DNA from 4 places in the Sphingomonas sp. CFBP 13733 genome. Region 1 is predicted to be linked to each of the others. Evidence: predicted binding sites of a transcription regulator. Region 1 holds the regulator's gene; each other region holds the start of a gene.
What was found. The regulator LexA, encoded in region 1, represses DNA repair genes until DNA is damaged. The targets are predictions, from matches to a motif close to GTTCCNCNCTTGTTCT.
Positions count from the first base shown of each region.

Region 2: a site for LexA is predicted at 1,264-1,279, ahead of IFT71_RS19450 (ImuA family protein). Genes of this name have one in related genera too.
Region 3: a site for LexA is predicted at 2,295-2,310, ahead of IFT71_RS18810 (LexA family protein). Genes of this name have one in related genera too.
Region 4: a site for LexA is predicted at 1,373-1,388, ahead of recA (recombinase RecA). Genes of this name have one in related genera too.

Region 1 is NZ_JACYUP010000004.1:535,393-539,862, reverse strand. Features, by position in the region: gene IFT71_RS15035 (HoxN/HupN/NixA family nickel/cobalt transporter) at 1-452, opposite strand, end outside; cobalamin riboswitch at 632-844, opposite strand; gene IFT71_RS15030 (molybdopterin molybdotransferase MoeA) at 1,082-2,266, shown strand; gene lexA (transcriptional repressor LexA) at 2,335-3,063, shown strand; gene IFT71_RS15020 (ComEC/Rec2 family competence protein) at 3,224-4,470, opposite strand, start outside.
Region 2 is NZ_JACYUP010000010.1:34,540-39,009, forward strand. Features, by position in the region: gene IFT71_RS19430 (SOS response-associated peptidase) at 1-120, opposite strand, end outside; gene IFT71_RS19435 (HU family DNA-binding protein) at 174-443, opposite strand; gene IFT71_RS19440 (hypothetical protein) at 485-661, shown strand; gene IFT71_RS19445 (hypothetical protein) at 658-1,104, opposite strand; gene IFT71_RS19450 (ImuA family protein) at 1,300-2,061, shown strand; gene IFT71_RS19455 (DNA polymerase Y family protein) at 1,976-3,760, shown strand; gene IFT71_RS19460 (error-prone DNA polymerase) at 3,757-4,470, shown strand, end outside.
Region 3 is NZ_JACYUP010000008.1:46,628-51,097, forward strand. Features, by position in the region: gene IFT71_RS18790 (relaxase/mobilization nuclease domain-containing protein) at 1-798, shown strand, start outside; gene IFT71_RS18795 (SOS response-associated peptidase family protein) at 1,165-1,797, opposite strand; gene IFT71_RS18800 (hypothetical protein) at 1,808-1,987, opposite strand; gene IFT71_RS18805 (hypothetical protein) at 1,984-2,226, opposite strand; gene IFT71_RS18810 (LexA family protein) at 2,347-2,781, shown strand; gene IFT71_RS18815 (Y-family DNA polymerase) at 2,790-4,052, shown strand; gene IFT71_RS18820 (hypothetical protein) at 4,281-4,470, opposite strand, start outside.
Region 4 is NZ_JACYUP010000004.1:373,133-377,602, reverse strand. Features, by position in the region: gene recA (recombinase RecA) at 223-1,296, opposite strand; gene IFT71_RS14285 (4-(cytidine 5'-diphospho)-2-C-methyl-D-erythritol kinase) at 1,610-2,467, opposite strand; gene IFT71_RS14280 (tetratricopeptide repeat protein) at 2,488-3,945, opposite strand; gene IFT71_RS14275 (electron transfer flavoprotein-ubiquinone oxidoreductase) at 3,917-4,470, opposite strand, start outside.

The sequences.
Region 1 (4,470 bases):
TGGCCGAAGGTCCGCCACACCGATCGCAGGATGATCAGGTTCATCGCCGCGATCGTGAACAGGAACAGCGCGGAGACCAGCGTCGCGATCACCCCGCCCGCCTGCTTGAACGCCTCGAACTGCGCCAGCGCGCTCGCGGTCAGCGCGATTCCGACCGCGGCGATCAGGACGATCGCCGAATGACCGACCGCGAACCAGAAGCCGACCCCGATCGGCCGTTGCCCGTCCTGCATCAGCTTGCGCGTCACATTGTCGATCGCCGCGATATGATCCGCGTCGACCGCATGCCGCAGCCCCAGCCCCCAGGCGAGCATCGCGGTGCCCAGCATCAGCGGCTGCGCCTGGAACAGCGCGAACGCCCATCCCCAGGCGGCGATATTGGCCGCCACCAGCATCGCGAACATCCAGCCGATCCGGTGTCGCGTCGAACGACCGGCGGTCCGCCCGGTCATGATCTTGGTCATTGGCACATCCCCGGCGTCCGACGAGGACGGGGGCCTGCCGCGAACGACCGGGACGCGCGCCGACCGGACGCCCTGAGCGGCCGGCATGCGTCGCCGATGCGGCCCCCGCCGCATGGTCGTCGCTCAGACGGCGTTCACCGTGCCTCGGCCACCCCCTGGACCGGGACAAGAGCGACCAGACGCCGGCAGGTCTCCTGGCTCACGGGTCAAGGCTCGACGCACACCTTCCCAGGCCATCGGCCCAGTGGCTGCCCCCGTCGCAGGGGGCGCGTGCGTGTCGCTCGCCGCTTACAGTTGCAGGGACAGCTGCGGTCTTGGGGCAAACCCCGCACCGCATTCCCATTCAAGCCCCGAGGGGCACCGACGCGATCTGTGCGGATCCGGCTTGCGTCGGACCTGCGCCACAGGGCTAGCGCGTTTTGCCTGCGCTGACGACAGGATTTGCGCGCGACGCAACGCAGGGCATGTCGTCCCATCTCACCGCAACGTCTGCCTTACCTCGTACGTTGATCGCATAACCGACCGGTGTCCTGCCGGTCGCGGCGTTGCCCGCTTTCCGCCCCGCGGCATTCGTGCGAGCAGCGCAGACCTTCATCGCCCCGCTGAACGGAGCCCGCATGCGCCCTCTCGTCCCCGTCGCCGAAGCCCAGTCCCGCCTCTTCGCCATGGCATCGCGCGTGCCGGCCGAAACCGTGCCGCTGCGCTCCGCGATGGGTCGCTGGGCGGCGGAGGACATTCTCGCCCGCCGCACCCAGCCTGCGACCGACCTTTCGGCGATGGACGGCTATGCGATCCGCTACGCCGATCTGCCCGGCCCCTGGACCGTCATCGGCGAGAGCGCGGCCGGCCGCCCCTTCGCCGGCACGCTCGCCCCGGGCGAGGCGACGCGCATCTTCACCGGCGCGGCGATGCCGCCCGGCGCTGATACCGTCCTTGTTCAGGAAGAGGCCGCGCGCGACGGCGACCGGCTGATGCTCGACGGCGAAGGCCCCGCCTTTGAAGGCCGCAACACACGCCGCAAGGGGCTCGACTTCGCGATCGGCACGCGGCTGATCGCGGCCGGCGATCGGCTGACGCCCGCGCGCATCGCGGTCGCTGCGACCGGCGGGCACGGCGCGCTGTCGGTCGGCCGCCGGCTGCGCGTCGCGGTCGCCGCGACGGGCGACGAACTCGTCCCGCCCGGCTCGACGAACGATCCCGTCCCGCTGCCGGAATCGAACGGCATCATGCTCGCCGCGATGCTTGCCGATCTGCCCGTCGACATCGTCGATCTGGGGATATTGCCTGATAGGCTCGACACGCTGCGTGACGCCTTTGCCGGGGTCGATGCCGATCTACTGGTGACCACGGGGGGCGCGTCGGTCGGCGATCACGACCTCGTCCGCCCCGCGATCGAGGCGGCTGGCGGGGCAATCGACTTCTGGCGGATCGCGCTGCGCCCGGGCAAGCCGATGATGGCGGGCGCGCTCGGGCGGACGATGCTGCTCGGCCTACCTGGCAATCCCGTCTCCGCCTTCGTCACCGCCATCCTCTTCGTCCGCCCCGTCGTCGCGCACATGCTCGGCGCGCGCGATCCCCTGCCGCAGACGACGCACGCGCTGCTCGGCGAGGATCTTCCGCCCAACCAGTCGCGGACCGACTATATGCGCGCCGAACTGCGCGACGGCCGCGCCTATGCCTCGACCATCCAGGACAGCTCGATGCTGCTGACGCTCGCCCGCTCGTCCTGCCTGATCATCCGCGATGGCGACGCGCCGGCGGCGAGGGCGGGCGACTCGGCGGAAATCCTCGTCATCGCGTGACGTCACCGCTTGACGAAGCTGCAAGTGTTCCATAGAAGTTCCTCGTCTGTTCCGGACGGAGAACCGTTATGCTCACGCGCAAGCAGCACGAGCTTGTCTGCTTCATCAATGACCGCCTCGCCGAGACGGGCGTGTCGCCCTCGTTCGAGGAGATGAAGGACGCGCTCGACCTGAAATCGAAATCGGGCGTGCACCGTCTGATCAGCGCGCTTGAAGAGCGCAACTTCATCCGGCGCCTGCCCAACCGGGCGCGCGCGCTCGAAGTGCTGCGAATGCCCGAGCGTCCCGAGGCTGCAATCGCACAGACTGCGGCGAAGTCGGGGCCGAAGGCGGCTGCGGCATCGGCCGGCACCGTATCTGCGCCGGACACGGCCAGCGCCACGCCCGCGTCGCCCGCCCGCATCGCGGCGAACGACGTCGTCGAGATCCCGCTGCACGGCCGGATCGCCGCCGGCGTCCCGATCGAAGCCTTTGAAGGCAGTTCGATGCTGGCCGTTCCGGCCGCATTGCTCGGCACCGGCGAGCATTATGCGCTGGAGGTTTCGGGGGACTCGATGGTCGAAGCCGGCATCCTCGACGGCGATTATGCGCTGATCCGCCGTACCGAGATCGCCCGCGACGGCGAAATCGTGGTCGCGCTGATCGAGGACAGCGAAGCGACGCTGAAATATTTCCGCCGCGAAGGCGCAATGGTCCGGCTCGACCCGGCCAACCGCGCCTATGACCCGCAGCGTTATGCGCCCGCACAGGTCCGGGTTCAGGGCAAGCTGTCGGGTATCCTGCGCCGCTACGACTGACGAATGCCGGGTGGCGCTGGCGGTCATCACCGCCACGCAACCGGCAGTGGCGTTCGTGACCAACGGCCCCAGGCACCATCGTCCGCGTTTCGGAATTGCGGCCCTCCCAATCGGAGGCCCCACCTTCGCAGGATCATGACCCGACATACCCAGTCGCGACCTATCGCTCTGACCACCCCCGAGCCGGCACTCGAAACCGGACCGACGCCGCCCCCCCGGCCAGCCCATGCTGATCGCCCGCCGCCCCGAACCGTCGCATTGGCCGCGCCAGCGTCGGTGGATCGCGCCACGGGTGCCGGTCCCCCGGATTGAGCACCGTCACCATCCGCCCCGTGGTCAACGTCAACGCGATCCCCCCGGTCCGCGCGAGCATCGACCGGTCGAGCTTCAGCCATCGCGGCGTACAACCGCGCGGCAGCCCGCGCTCGCTGATGACGATGTCCGCGCGCCGGCAGGCGGCAACCATCTCCGCGATCGGCACCCGGTAAACGCTGCGCGTGGCCAGCACGCGCCAAGCCCGGCCGTGGGCGACGACATCGGTCAGGCACAGGTCGCGGCTGCACCGCGCGTCGGGCTGATCCGCGAGCAGCAGCGGCTCACCATCGACCCCGCCATTCTCCGCCAGTGTATCGCGGACATAATCCCCCGCCCGATCGCGAAGCAGCGCGAGCCCGGCGGCGGTCCGGACCGCGACATGGCGACCATCGCCCGTGACCAGTATATCGGGTGACGGCGTCGTCAGCGCCCAGATCGCGCCAATCGCCAAGGGCAGCATTCCGATCCGTCGCCACCGCGTCCGCCACAGCGCGATCCACACCCCGCCGCCGACCATCAGCGCAAACGCCCCATCGGGAACCGCCGGCAGCGCGCGGACCGCGCCCGGTGCATGCGCCACGCCGCGCGCGAGCCACAGCAGCGCGTCGAGCGCATGCTGGACCAGCCACCAGGCGGGCGCGCCAATCCCGATCGTGTCGAGCAGCAGCGCCAGCGCCTCGAACGGCATCACGACAAACGTGGTCAGCGGGATCGCGACGATATTGGCGACCGCGCCGTACAGCCCGGCCTTGTGGAAATGATAGACTGCGATCGGCATCAGCGCCGCCTCGACGACGAGCCCGGTCAGCAGCAGCGACGCGGCGCCGCGCAAGAGGCGCCTGCCGCGGCCCTCGTCATGCGGCGCGAACGTGGCACGGACGACGGGATGCTCGTGCAACGCGATGATCGCGGTGATTGCGGCGAACGACAATTGGAAGCTCGGCCCGGCGAGCGATTCGGGCAGCGCGAGCATCACCGCGATCGCCCCCGTCGCGACCAGCCGCAACGTCATCGCCTCGCGCCCCATCGCCAGCGCGACCAGCACCAGCAACGCCGCGACGCACGAGCGGATTGTCGGCACCTGGCTGCCCG
Region 2 (4,470 bases), on a different contig from region 1:
CTTGCCCGTCGGGAAGATGTCACCGACGGGGTATTCCTCGTCCTTTTCATAAGGAGGCCGGATACCGAAGGTGACCGCGAGGTCGACCTCTTTTGCCGTCATACGATACCGGTTGCACACGAAGCCTATCTTTCAGGTTGGCGCCGACAAGATTACTCGTCGGCGCACACGTCTTACATCTTGTCCTTCAGCCCCTTGGCGGCCGTGAACGCAACTTTCTTCGAGGCCGCGATCTTGATTGCTTCACCGGTCGCGGGGTTGCGACCGTCGCGCTCTGGACGGTCCTTGACGGTGAACTTGCCGAAACCCGGAATCGAAACCTCCTCGCCCTTCACGGCTGCTGCCGCGATCTGGTCGAATACGGCGGTGATCGCCTTCTTTGCATCGGCTTCGTTCGATCCGGTCGCTTCCGCGACGCCCTTGGCCAGGTCACTTACGTTCATTTTATTCGTTCTCCGTTGGAAACACCGGCGGGACCTTAGCCATGGCGAATGACGAGACAAAGACCGTACTAGACGACTCGAGCGTCGCGGCTGTGCGGCTGATGCTCGATAAGCTTGCCGATCACGATGTCGCCGAAGTCTATGAGGCCACCTCAGGGCAGGGGCCGATCGCCGACCTTACAGCCGAAGCGATGCGGGCCCGCAACATCGATCTCTAGCGGCTGGCGATGCGTTCGCGCGTGACGCGAGGATCCTCGTAGAGGTCGCGGATGGCTCGGAGCCGAAAGACATTCCACCAGCGCTGCCAGCGATGCTCGGCTGCATCGTGGATCATGTGGCAGCGCTGACATAACGCCTTGAGGTTCGAAGACGCGCTGTTGCCTGGATCGTGATCGAGGTGCGCGCAGGCCAGGACGACATAGGTCACCCGGATCGACGCCAGCACGAACCCCGCTTTCATGGAAATACGCTTGCCGTGGTCCGACCGCCAGCACCGGACATCCGCATCCCACCAACGTCCGTCGCCGAGATGGACCACACGGCGCAGATGTGGTCGGCCGCATCCCTCGCATTTGGCACCGGCGCGGTCGAACCGAACCGTCTGCGACAGCTGCCGCCAGTCGATCGGGTAGAGCCAGCGGTTCTCAGGGCGGATCGGCATGACGATTTTATGAGTCACCTAACGGGCAAACGAAAGCGAATAATTCGCCGTTTGTTGCCGCTTCGTATTTTTTCGTTCCCCTCCGTACGCCGAGGGGAAAGGCCGGTCATCAGCCCGGATCGGGACGATCAAAGCGCTTGCAATGTAGGACTTGGTAACGGAACATAGAGGGAACGAATAGAGTCTTAGACCATGATGTCCCCCGCCCCCGAGTCCCTTGCGACCAGCCTTGCCCACCTGCGGACGATCGCCACGCCGGTCACCGACTACCGTGTGCTGCCGTTCGGCGTAGCTGCGATCGACAGCAGACTTGGGGCTGGGGGCTTGCGTGCCGGCGCGCTTCACGAGGCGACGGCGCGTAGCGGATCATTGGTGGATGATGCCGCAACCACACTGTTCCTTGCTGGCATTGCGGCGCGCGAAGCGGCCAATGCCAGCGGTCCTGTCTTGTGGGCCACGTGCCGCACCGACCTCTACGCGCCGGCTTTGGCTCAGGCAGGCCTTTCCTCGTCAGATGTCATCTATGCTCAGCCCTATGATGACGCGGCGTTGCTCGCCGTAATCGAGGACGCGGTTCGCGACGGGACGCCATCGGCGATCATCGCAGAAGCGAGCAAGGTGTCGATGGTTGCAACCCGCCGCCTGCAGCTGGTGGCGGCGGAAGCCGACATTCCGGTGTTGTTGCTGCGTCGCCGACGTGGCCGTGACCAGGATCCTTTCTGCGAACCATCCGCTGCGTGGACGCGCTGGCGGATCGGCTCCGCGCCTTCGGCGCGGCTGGAGGTCGCGGGTGTAGGGCGAGCGAGATGGTTGGTCGAGCTGGCGCGGCAACGCGGCGGTGAGGGGTTTTCCCTGATAGTGGAGGGCAGCGATGAGACGGGTCGTCTCGCTGTTCCTGCCGAACTTAGCCATCGAGCGGCTGAGACGGTTGGAACGGCCCGCTACGTGGCCGCCTGAGCGGCCCGCCCTGCAACTGCCGGTCGACGACGACCCGGGTGCCTGTTCGGTACCGCGGGGCGGCGGTTGGCGCCCCGGTGCCCGCTGGGCGCGAACCAGTGCCCAGTCGCGCGAAGAGGTCGAGGCGCAGATCGCGTCGCTCCCCGTCCACGCGCAACCGCCAATGCGGGAGCTCGGCAGGCGATCGGAAGCGGCAAGCCAACCGTACAAGGGGCAGGCGCCTGCATTGCGGCTCGCCACGCCAGTTATGACCCCTGTCCAGCACGCGCCGCTCGCTCTCGTTGGCAAGGTCGGCCGGCGCGAAGAGGTAGTCGCTGCCTGCACCGGCGCGCAGGCGCTCGGCATCCATCCCGGTATGGCCGCCACCCACGCCCGCGCGCTGGTGTCCGGTCTAGACTTCCGTCCGGTCGAGCCGGAAGCCGATGCTGCGCTACTCGATCGCCTTGCGCTGCTCGCAGTAAGGCGCTGGTCGCCGATCGCGGCTGTCACACCGGCTGATGGTCTTTGGATTGATCTTGCTGGCTGTGACCACCTCCACGGCGGAGAAGAGCGGTTCTGCCGTCGTCTGCTCGCCTTCTGCCGTCGTGCAGGCTTCACCGCGCGCGTCGCGGTCGCCGATACGCCGGGGGCCGCCCATGCGCTGGCCCGTTTTGGCAAAGCCGATCTTACTCGCATAGAGCCGCACGGTACGGTCGAGGCGCTCAGCCCATTGCCGATCGCCGCGTTGCGCCTGACGCCAACGGCGTTGACCGCCGCGCGCAAATTCGGTTTCGAGCGGATCGCGGATCTCCTGCCGGTCGCGCGAGGACCCCTTGCGCGCCGTCTCGGACTGCCGACGATCACACGCCTCGATCAGGCCCTCGGCGGTGTCGCAGAGCCAATCACCCCACGAGAGGACATCGAGGTCCCGGCGGTCGAACGCCGGCTACTGGAGCCGATCAGCACGGCTGAGGCGATCGAACAGGTCATGGGTGACCTCTTGGGCGATCTTGTCGTGCTGCTGCAGGCAAAAGGGGTTGGCGCACGCTCGCTCCGCCTGACGGGAATGCGCGTCGATGGCACCGAGCAAATTGTCGCGGTCGGTACATCCCGACCGACACGGGAGGTGTCTCACCTCCTGCGGCTGCTGAAGCTGCGGATCGAGCGCATCGATCCCGGCATGGGGCTCGAGCAGTTTCAAATGGTGGCGCCGCACACAGAGCCGCTCGACGCGGTTGATCTCGGCGCCGTCCTCGCCGGCGAGACGCTGGTGCGCGACCCCGCACGCCTGGTCGACCTGATCGCAGGCAGAATCGGGATGCACTCGGTCTTCCGCATCGCTCCCGTCGAAAGCCATGTCCCGGAGCGCGCCGCGGTCAAATCCGATCCCAACGAGCTGCCGGGAACATGGCCGGAGTGGAAGCGGCCGATCCGCCTCTTCGCGCATCCAGAGCCACTGCATCGCGTGATCGCCCTGATGCCCGACCAACCTCCGCGTCGCTTCGAGTGGCGCGGCACGACGTACAGGGTGGTTGGCGGCGACGGTCCCGAACGCGTTCATGGCGAATGGTGGCGGCGTGATGCGGAGGTGTGGGCGGTCCGCGACTATTACCGCGTCGAGGACGAGACTGGCGGTCGCTACTGGGTATTCCGTCGTGGCGACGGTTTTGAGGACGACACCGGCGACCTGTCCTGGTGGATGCACGGGGTCTTCGGATGACCCACTATGTCGAGCTTCAGGTGCTGACGCACTTCTCGCTCCTGCGCGGGGCGTCCAGTCCGGACGAGCTGTTCGCGGCCGCTGCCGTGCTTGGCTACCCGGCGATCGGGGTCAGCGACATCGGCACGGTCGCTGGCGTCGTGCGCGCATGGGAGGCGCAGAAAGCCACTGGCGTCCGCTCGATTGCGGGCACGCGCATCGATCTATCGTGTGGCCGTCGCCTGCTGCTTTACCCAACGGATCGCCCGGCCTGGTCGCGGATCACCCGATTGCTGACCGTCGGAAAGAAGCGGGCGGGCAAGGGCGGTTGCCTGCTGCACTGGCACGATCTGGAACCATGGTCTGAAGGCGTCGTCGCAATTCTGCTTCCGCATGAGGCGGACGAAGAGAACCTTGCTGCGCTGAAGGATCTGAAGGCCATCTATGGGCGTCGGGGCTACATGGCGCTGTTCCAACGGCGCCGGCCAGGGGACGCGGTCCGCATCGATGCGCTGGCGCGACAGGCTGGCGGAGCGGCAGTGCGCGCGGTTGTGACTGGCGACGTGCTCTACCATGCTCCTGAAGCGCGGCTGCTGCAGGACGTGGTGACCGCGGTGCGCGAGAAATGCACCGTCGACGAGCTTGGCTATCGCCGCGAGGTGAACGCCGATCGCGCGCTGAAATCTCCCGATGAGATGGTCAGGCGCTTCCGCGCTTATCCCGACGCACTG
Region 3 (4,470 bases), on a different contig from region 1:
ACGTCAATTTCGATGGTTCTATCCATGCCGCCCGGCACCGATCCGGACACGGTGTATCAAGCAGCGCGGGCGTTCGCTCGCACCGAGCTGGAGCGCTTTCCTTACGCAATGGCGCTACACACAGACGCGGATCATCCGCACGTTCATTTAACGGTCGCGGCCCGAGGGGAAGGCGGGGAGAGGTTCAATCCGAGAAAGGACGATCTAGCCGGATGGCGCGAGAGCTTCGCACGCGAGTTACGAGCGCGCGGTATCGAAGCCGAGGCAACACCCCGCCGAGCGCGGGGCGTTATTCAGAAGATGGAGCGGACGCCTATCCGTAAGATACGCGATCGGGCGGAAGCCGGAACGGCCGAGCTGCCCCGCGTATTGCAATCGAGCCGAGCCGAGGCGGCAGCTATGGCACAGGAGAAGCCAGCCAAGGCGCGACCTTGGGAGGTGAGCGCGATCGTTCGGCAATCCGAGGTGCGAGCGTCTTACGAGAAGGCCGCTAGCGAACTGGACGCCAGCGCCGACCCCGCCGATCGAAAGCTGGCCGAGCAGACGCGGGCGTTCGTCGCATCGATGCCTGATCCAATGACACGGGATCGCGACCAAGCCCGGCAGATGGCAGAGGCGACAAGGAATGTCCGCGATAGCGAACGGGATCGGGAGGGTAAGCCAGTGACGCGAGCCGAGCCGGTTCCTCCAACAAGGTCAGAACGGCAACGGCCGACACAACAGCCGCAGCCAGAGCGGACGCCCGACAAGCAGCGCGAGATACCGAAGACGCCAACGCGGCCCGATCGCACCCGATAGATCGGCGGAAAGTTCGTCCGGACGAACTTTCTCGGTCACGACGAACAGACGGCTTTCCCGGTATCGACCTCATGCCTATGATCGCACCAGCAAAAACGCTCAAGGGATCTACAATGCCGAAAGCCAACGTAAGCTATAAGACCCCCGCCCTTGCGGTCCTGATGGCGCTGACGTTGGCGGCATGTAATCGCGACCCTGCGAAAGCCACGGTGCAAACGAAGCAGCCCGATACCGTTGTGACCAGCCGTTCTAACGGGAAGGCTGTCCCTAACCCCCGCAGGGGAAGCTATAAGAAATCAGACCCGAACGCTCCGGCTGGCTACCGATCGCCGGACTGAAAGTTCGTCCGGACGAACTTTCTGCCAGCTATCGCTCTTTACGGCGTGTCGGAAAGACAGGGCCACGCACCGTCATTTTATCGGGATCAAAAGGCTTTTGGAGCCGAACAACGTCGTCGTATGAGCCGCGCAACCACGTCTCGATATCGTCGGGATCGAGTATCGTAATCATGGCGTTGGGGTGGATCGGGCTAACCAGCGAATTGGGATCGCACGTCACCATCGTAAAGCCGTTGCCCTCCGCTGTGGTCTGCCAGAATCCCGCAACAGCGAACACAGGCTGACTTGGCACCGAGAACCACATTTCGCCTTTGAGGGGCGGTTTGCCGTCCTCCAGATCGTGCTTCTCCGGGGTGAACTCGCAGAACTCCGTGAGAGGCACGAGGCAGCGATTTTCCGGCTTCTCGGCCAGTTTGCGCCATTGTGGGAGCGCGAGGTTCCGCACGTTCGTCATGGGCCAAGGGGCTTTGCCGCCCGTAACGTCCCACGTCATCACGTCCCAGGCGCGTTCGCCGCCCTGTTCGCGGATGATGTAATTGCGGCTTTTTGGTCGCAGCTCGCGCGGATTAAACCGATTGTCGCGGGGGCGTTCGATAAAGAGCTTCGACGCCGATCCCCATAGGGTTTCCGGTTCGCCGTCCATGCGGGCGCGGTTGCACATTATGCGATCCCTAGTCGTCTATTGCGTGGTCACGGATCGCTTGAGCGATCTTACGCAGCAGCTCCAGAACGCGATCGTCGGTTTCGCCTTCCGCGAACGCTTCAACGATTTGGGCGGATTGTTCAAAGGCGTCGGGCTTATCCATTGCAGAATGATGCGGCATCGATAGCCGGGCGGCAACGTCTGTCATTCCCAGCCGTTTTTTTCGGTATCTAGAAACACGGCCTCGATGGTTTGGCAGCTCGCGTCGAACGTGGCGATGATGCGCAACCTATCGCGGTCCAACTTGGCTAGCGCTTTGTCCCGAACTTCACGGGCGCGGACTATTTCAGAATAGCGCGCTTGTTCGGCACGCTGGCGAGCTGGCGACCAGTGGGACCAGTAAAGCGACATTTGTTCAGGGAGCGGGGGCGGCTTGCGGTAGACCATCCCCGCTATTCTATCCGAAAGCACGAAGACGACGCCGCAAAAATGCGATCGGTCGCGCAGCTTTACCCGTTCCCTTTCTGTTCTTTGATGCGTTATGAGGGGCCGAAGGGAGACGCCAAAATGCTGCCGCTGATGCAGCCAATTCCGATCGCAGATATTCCGCTAGGCATATTTCCGCGCATTCTCGCAGCCGCTGGAGCTGGATTCCCCTCGCCCGCGCAGGACTGGGCCTGCGAGTCCGTCAATCTGGTGGACCTGTTACGATTGGATCGAGCCGCGAGCTTTGTTTTCCGGATCGAGGGAAGCAGCATGAGGGACGCCGGAATCCACGATAACGACGTGGTTGTGGTCGACCGAGACACGCGCCCGTCAGACGGTCACATTGTAATCGCGGTTGTAGATGGCGGGTTCGTATGTCGCCAACTGGTGTTCCGCGAAGGTGTGCCGCACTTGGAGGCGCGCAACGTATCGACGAGCTACCCCGTGACGATCGCAGATGAGGCGGTCGACGTGTGGGGCGTCGTGCGATCGGGCGTCCGCGACTACCGGCGTTAGATCGAGCTATGTCCTACGCAATCTGTGACGTGGCAAACTTCTATGTATCGAGCGAGCGGCTTTTTGATCCTCGCTTGCGTGGCGTGCCGGTAATCGTACTATCCAACAACGACGGATGCGCCATCGCTAGAAGCGAGGAAGCAAAAGCCCTGCATATAAAGATGGGCGATCCTATGTTTAAGACTCGCGACGTTGTAAAACGTCACAGAATACAGGTTCGTTCGTCTAATTACGAATTGTACGCCGATCTAAATAGGCGTTTCAATGCCGTGATTGCAGAATTTTCTGATACCGTTGAAGTCTATTCAATAGACGAGAGCTTTTTTCGTCTTCCTGTTCTTCCTAGCGGCGTTGGAGATGTAGCAACCGCTTACCGCGTCATTGATGCTATATCACGAAGCGTTGGTTTGCCTACCCGCATAGGCTTAGGACCAACACGAACGCTATCAAAGGTTGCCAATGCTCTTGCAAAAGCGACTGAAAAGATTTGGGGCGGCGTCGTCGACCTTCACGACGAGGAATTGCGTCGCCGGCTGTTCGCGCAATGGCCGGTCGGAGAGGTTTGGGGGATAGGTAAGGCTCTGGAGGCCCGCCTGAAGCCGCTAGGGGTGCGAACTACGGCTGACCTTGCTGCATTGCCCCCAGCGGTCGCGAGAGACGCCGGGACAGTCGTTCTGGAGCGCCTTGTGCGTGAGTTGAACGGTATCGAGTGCGCCGAGTTCACAGTTGAACCGGAGGCTATGAAGGGAACAGCCGTCACGCGGCAGTTTGGCGCACCTGTCAGCACCTTAGACGACCTATGCGAGGCGATGGCACGTCGCGCAGCTCGCGCGGCTGAGAAGATACGCGCGCAGGGGCTGGTGGCGTCTCGCATGATAGTCTTTGCGCACGGCAGCAAATACCGGCCGAATCCGCCGAGCGCATCGCGATCGGCGCGCTTGTCCCCAGCGAGCCATGACCCGCGCGTAATTGTCGCGATGGCAACGAGGCTTACCGAGGCGATGTTTCAGGAGGGCGGGGTATATACGAAATGCGGCGTGCTTCTGGAGGATCTAAACCCGGCCGGAGCGGCACAGACCGACTTGTTCGCTATTCCCGACCCGCGCGCTCCTGGCCTGTTAGCCGCGATGGACGGACTAAACGCACGGTTCGGGCGAGATACGATCACCGTTGCGGCGCAGGGGCGCGGGCCAAAGGCTTTCGACACGAAGCGCAGCCAGAAATCTAATTCGTGGACGACAAACATCGCGGAAATCCCGGTTGCGCGATGAGTACCGCGCGTTTTGAAACGACGATGGATTACGCGCGTCACCGTGCAGATATGCGGATCGTGTGCCATTGCGGGCGGACGATCAATGTCCCGTTCGCCAACGTGTTGAAGCTCTTTGGCGGTTTGCCGCAGACAATGCCGCAGGCGATTGCGCGGCTAAAGTGCAAGCGGTGTTTTAAGCGGGGGCAAGTAACTGTTTCACCTGTTCCAACCGTACGGCGATAAGTCGTTACCAATCAGAAACATAGTAAAGTCCGGCCGCTGCTCCAGCGAATAGGAGTGCACTGGAAAGACGCCCATAAGCCTTAAAAGATAGCGCTAGAGACTTGTTATCTTTTTTGTGCGTGAGGTAACGCTTATCAAGCCATTCTCCGATCGAGGGGAGAAGGATGCCCAGCAATGCACAGATGGCTAGGGTA
Region 4 (4,470 bases), 160 kb from region 1:
GCACAAGATCAGCTCTTGTGGCGCGTTTGACGCAAGTCGTGAAGCATATGCCCGCCAAGGCTCGCTGGATTTCCGGACGATCGCCCAACACGCGTCCCGCTGCGGCCTATCAGCTTAACCAGGCGAGACGAGACTCGCCCGACCCATCAGCCCTGGACGCTGCCTCGCCCTGTCGCAGGAAGCGGAGCCCTTCCCCGCGAGGAAAAGGGCTCCGACTCTCACTCAGGCGTCGTCTTCGGCGTCGGGACCGACCATCATTTCCTCGGCGACCTTGTCGGTGCGCGCGCGGATCTGCTTTTCGAGACGATCGGCAGTCTCGGGATTGTCCTTGAGGAAGGTCTTCGAATTCTCGCGACCCTGACCGAGCCGGACGCTGTCATAGCTGAACCACGCACCCGATTTCTCGACCAGCCCGGCCTTCACGCCGAGATCGAGGATCTCGCCGAGCTTCGAGACGCCCTGCCCGTACATGATGTCGAATTCGACCTGCTTGAACGGCGGCGCGACCTTGTTCTTGACGACCTTCACGCGCGTCTGGTTGCCGGTGACCTCGTCGCCCGCCTTGACCGCACCGATGCGGCGAATGTCCAGACGGACCGAGGCGTAGAACTTCAGCGCGTTGCCGCCCGTCGTCGTCTCCGGGTTGCCGTACATGACGCCGATCTTCATGCGCAGCTGGTTGATGAAGATCACCATGCAGCGCGACCGGCTGATCGAACCGGTCAGCTTGCGAAGGCTCTGCGACATCAGACGCGCCTGAAGCCCGACATGGCTATCGCCCATCTCGCCCTCGATTTCGGCGCGCGGCACGAGTGCTGCGACCGAATCAACGACGAGCACGTCGATCGCGTTCGAGCGGACCAGCGTGTCGACGATCTCGAGCGCCTGCTCGCCGGTGTCCGGCTGCGATACGATCAGCTCGTCGATGTTGACGCCAAGCTTCTTGGCATAGACCGGGTCGAGTGCATGCTCGGCGTCGACGAACGCGGCGGTGCCGCCATTCTTCTGCGCTTCGGCAATGACGTGGAGCGCGAGCGTGGTCTTGCCCGAGCTTTCGGGGCCGTAGATCTCGATCACGCGGCCACGCGGCAGGCCGCCGACGCCGAGCGCGATGTCGAGACCGAGCGAGCCGGTCGAGATCACCTCGACCTGCATCGTCTCCTTCGAGCCCAGACGCATCGCCGAGCCCTTGCCGAACGCGCGGTCGATCTGCGCGAGTGCGGCATCGAGCGCCTTTTGCCGGTCGTTGGTTGCTGTTGCCATGCCGGTGTCGATCACTTTCAGATTAGCGGCCATCGATAAGCTCCCATCGCTAAAGCAAGCGCGCGTGCCATTCAACGCGTCAAACGCCATGTATTGCTTTTGTTCTCACGGAACAAGTGCGGAACATCGGGGAATGTGAAAAAGGGCGGCCGCCTTTCGGTGACCGCCCTCCCATCATTGGTCCGCTTCGGCGTCTTGGGAGAAACCTTGGGCCGGTCGGCAAACCGTGGCGCCGATCCGGTAGTGGACATCCCGATTTGACGCTTCCGACTGGTGCGATGCAATCGATTTTACAGCGTCCGGAGTCCCAAAGCCGAACAGTTTCAACGCGGCATTTGACCTGCGTTCAGCGCAGCGCGCACGCCAGCGTCCACCAGCCCTGCGCAGCGGCATCCGTCGCCGCGGAATCGCGGGCCGCGATGCTGTCGAACAGCGCAAAGCAGGTCGCCCCCGACCCCGACATGCGCGCGAGCAACACGCCCGACGCCGCTTCCAGCAGCGCGCGGACGCGGCCAATCTCCGGCGCGATCACGCAGGCCGGCGCCTCGAGGTCGTTCCGCCCGGCGATCGCGCGTTCGAGCAGCGGCCCCTCGCCAATCGGCCCGCGGTCGATCCCGTCCCACGCGCCAAATACCGCCGCGGTCGACACCGTCACGCCCGGATTGACGCACAGCAACGGCGTTCCCGCCAGCCCATCGACCTCGACGAGCGTGTCGCCGCGCCCGGTCCCGAACGTCGTCCGGTTGACGAGGCACGCAGGCACGTCCGCACCCAGTCGGGCGGCAATGTCGTGGAGAGCCGGATCCTGCACCGCGACGCCGTGCAACCGCGCCAGCGCGCGCAGCGTCGCCGCGGCATCGGCGGAGCCGCCACCGATCCCCGATGCGATCGGCAGCCGCTTGTCGAGCGTGATCGCGTGATGCGCGTCGATCCCGAACGTCGCGACGAACGCGTCCGCCGCGGCCGTCACCAGGTTGCCGTCCCATGGCGCAGCGTCGGTGCCCCCCGCCGCCGGGCGCAATGCCGCGGCGAACGGTCCGATGATGGCAAAGCTGTCCGCGTCCGCCGTGCGCACCGTGACGACGTCGCCATGCGCGGCAAAGGCAAACAGCGTCTCGAGCTCGTGATAGCCGTCCGCGCGGCGGTGACGCACATGCAGCGCGAGATTGATCTTGGCAGGTGCGGTTTCGGTCGTCGTCGGCATCGGGGTCTCGGGATCAGGGGTCAGCGGCGCGCAGCGATCGGCAGGCCGGTGTCGATCTTCGCGGCGATGCGCGCGCGCTCCTCGGCATCGCCGGTGACGATCGCGGCCTGCCACGCATAGCGCGCCTCGTAGCGTCGGCCCATGCTCCAATAGGCATCACCGAGATGATCGCCGATTTCGGCATTGGTCGGCTCCGCCTGCGCGGCACGCTCGAGCAACGGCAGCGCGCGCCGCGTATCGCCGGCGCGGTGATAGGCCCAGCCGAGCGAGTCGGTGACGGACGGATTGGCGGGATCGAGCCGGCTGGCCCGCTCGAGCAGGCGAATCGAACCCGCGATGTCGTCGCCATGCTCGACCTGCGCGAATCCCAGATAATTGAGCGCGAGCGGTTGCGTCGGGGCGAGGGCAACCGCCTTGCGGAGCGCGACGCGGGCCTCGGGCCAGCGGCCCGCCTGATCAAGCGCCCCGCCATATTGCAGCCACGCCCCCCAGCTTCCGCGCGCGGCCGCCGGCGCGCTGCGGTCCGCCGCCAGAACCCGGCCATACCACTGCGCCGCCGCCGCCGCATCGCCGGTCGTCAGCAACAGGTCGGCGTAACGCTGCCAGTCGCCGGCGACCGCCTCCGGTCGCTCGGCCCGCGTCCCCGCGATGCGCAGCGCAGCGTCGTCGCGACCCGCCACGGACAGGATTTCGAGACGCTTAGCGATCGCCGCCTCAGCGGACGGACCCCCGCCATCGACCGTGTCGAGCACCGCCAGCGCGCGGTCGACCCGGCCGCTATGCGCAAGCGCGTCGGCAAGGACGATTCGCGCGGGGGCATAATCCGGATCGGCTTCCACCGCAGCCTGGGCGAGCGCGATTGCCAGCGGCGACGGCGCCCCTGCGATAAGGTCCCCCGCCAAACCCGCGAGTGTCTGTGCGACGGCAAGGCCGAGTGGCTGGCGCGCGGGGGCGGCGGCGATGCGCTTACGCGTCTCGGCAGCGAAGCGGCGCGCGACCGGATCCTCGCCCGCGGTCGCCAGCGCCGCGCCCGGGTCACGATGCTCGGCACGCGCCACCCACGCGTTCAGCGATGGTGCGAGCACCACCAGCGGGCCCTTGCCGAGCGTGGCGATCGCCGTCCGGGTCGCCCGGGTGTCGCCCTTGCGCGCGGCGGCGGCGAGCGGGAACAGTGCGGCGTCCGCGGGCGCGACTCCGGCTTTCGCCAGCACCGCCGCCGCGCGCGCGACGAGCGGCATGTCGCCCGCCTCGATTCCCTCCCGGTAGGCGCGGATCGCAATCACCGGATCGTCGGGTGCCGCCGCAAGTGCCCGAGCATACTGGTCCGCGGCAATCGTCACCCGCCCGTCCGCATCCGCGGCGCGCGCCTTGAGATAGGCGGAGAGACCGCCGGTGTCGGCCAGCGCCGCCGTCGGGGCGGTCAGCAGGCCGATCGCCAGCAGGACAGACTTACATGTTGGGATAGTTGGGGCCTCCACCGCCCTCGGGCACGACCCAGTTGATGTTCTGCGTCGGGTCCTTGATGTCGCAGGTCTTGCAGTGGACGCAGTTCTGCGCGTTGATCACGAACTTCGGATCGCCCGTCTCTTCGCCCACCACCTCGTAAACGCCAGCCGGGCAATAGCGTTGCGCGGGCTCGTCGTACATCGGCAGGTTGTAGGCGATCGGCACCGCCGGGTCCTTCAGCGTCAGGTGGACCGGCTGGTCCTCCTCGTGATTGGTGTTCGAGATGAACACCGACGACAGCCGGTCGAACGTCAGCACGCCGTCCGCCTTGGGATAGACGATCGGCTTGACCAGATCCTTGCGCCACAGGCTTTCGTGATCGGGATGATGGTGCATCGTGAACGGCACCTTCAGACCCCAATGTTCCAGCCACATCGTGATGCCGGCAAGCCCGGACCCGAGCATGTCGCCGAACTTCTTGACCAGCGGCACGACGTTGCGGACGACCGACAGCTCCTTCTTCACCCAGCTGCGCTCGAACGCCTCCGGATAGGCGG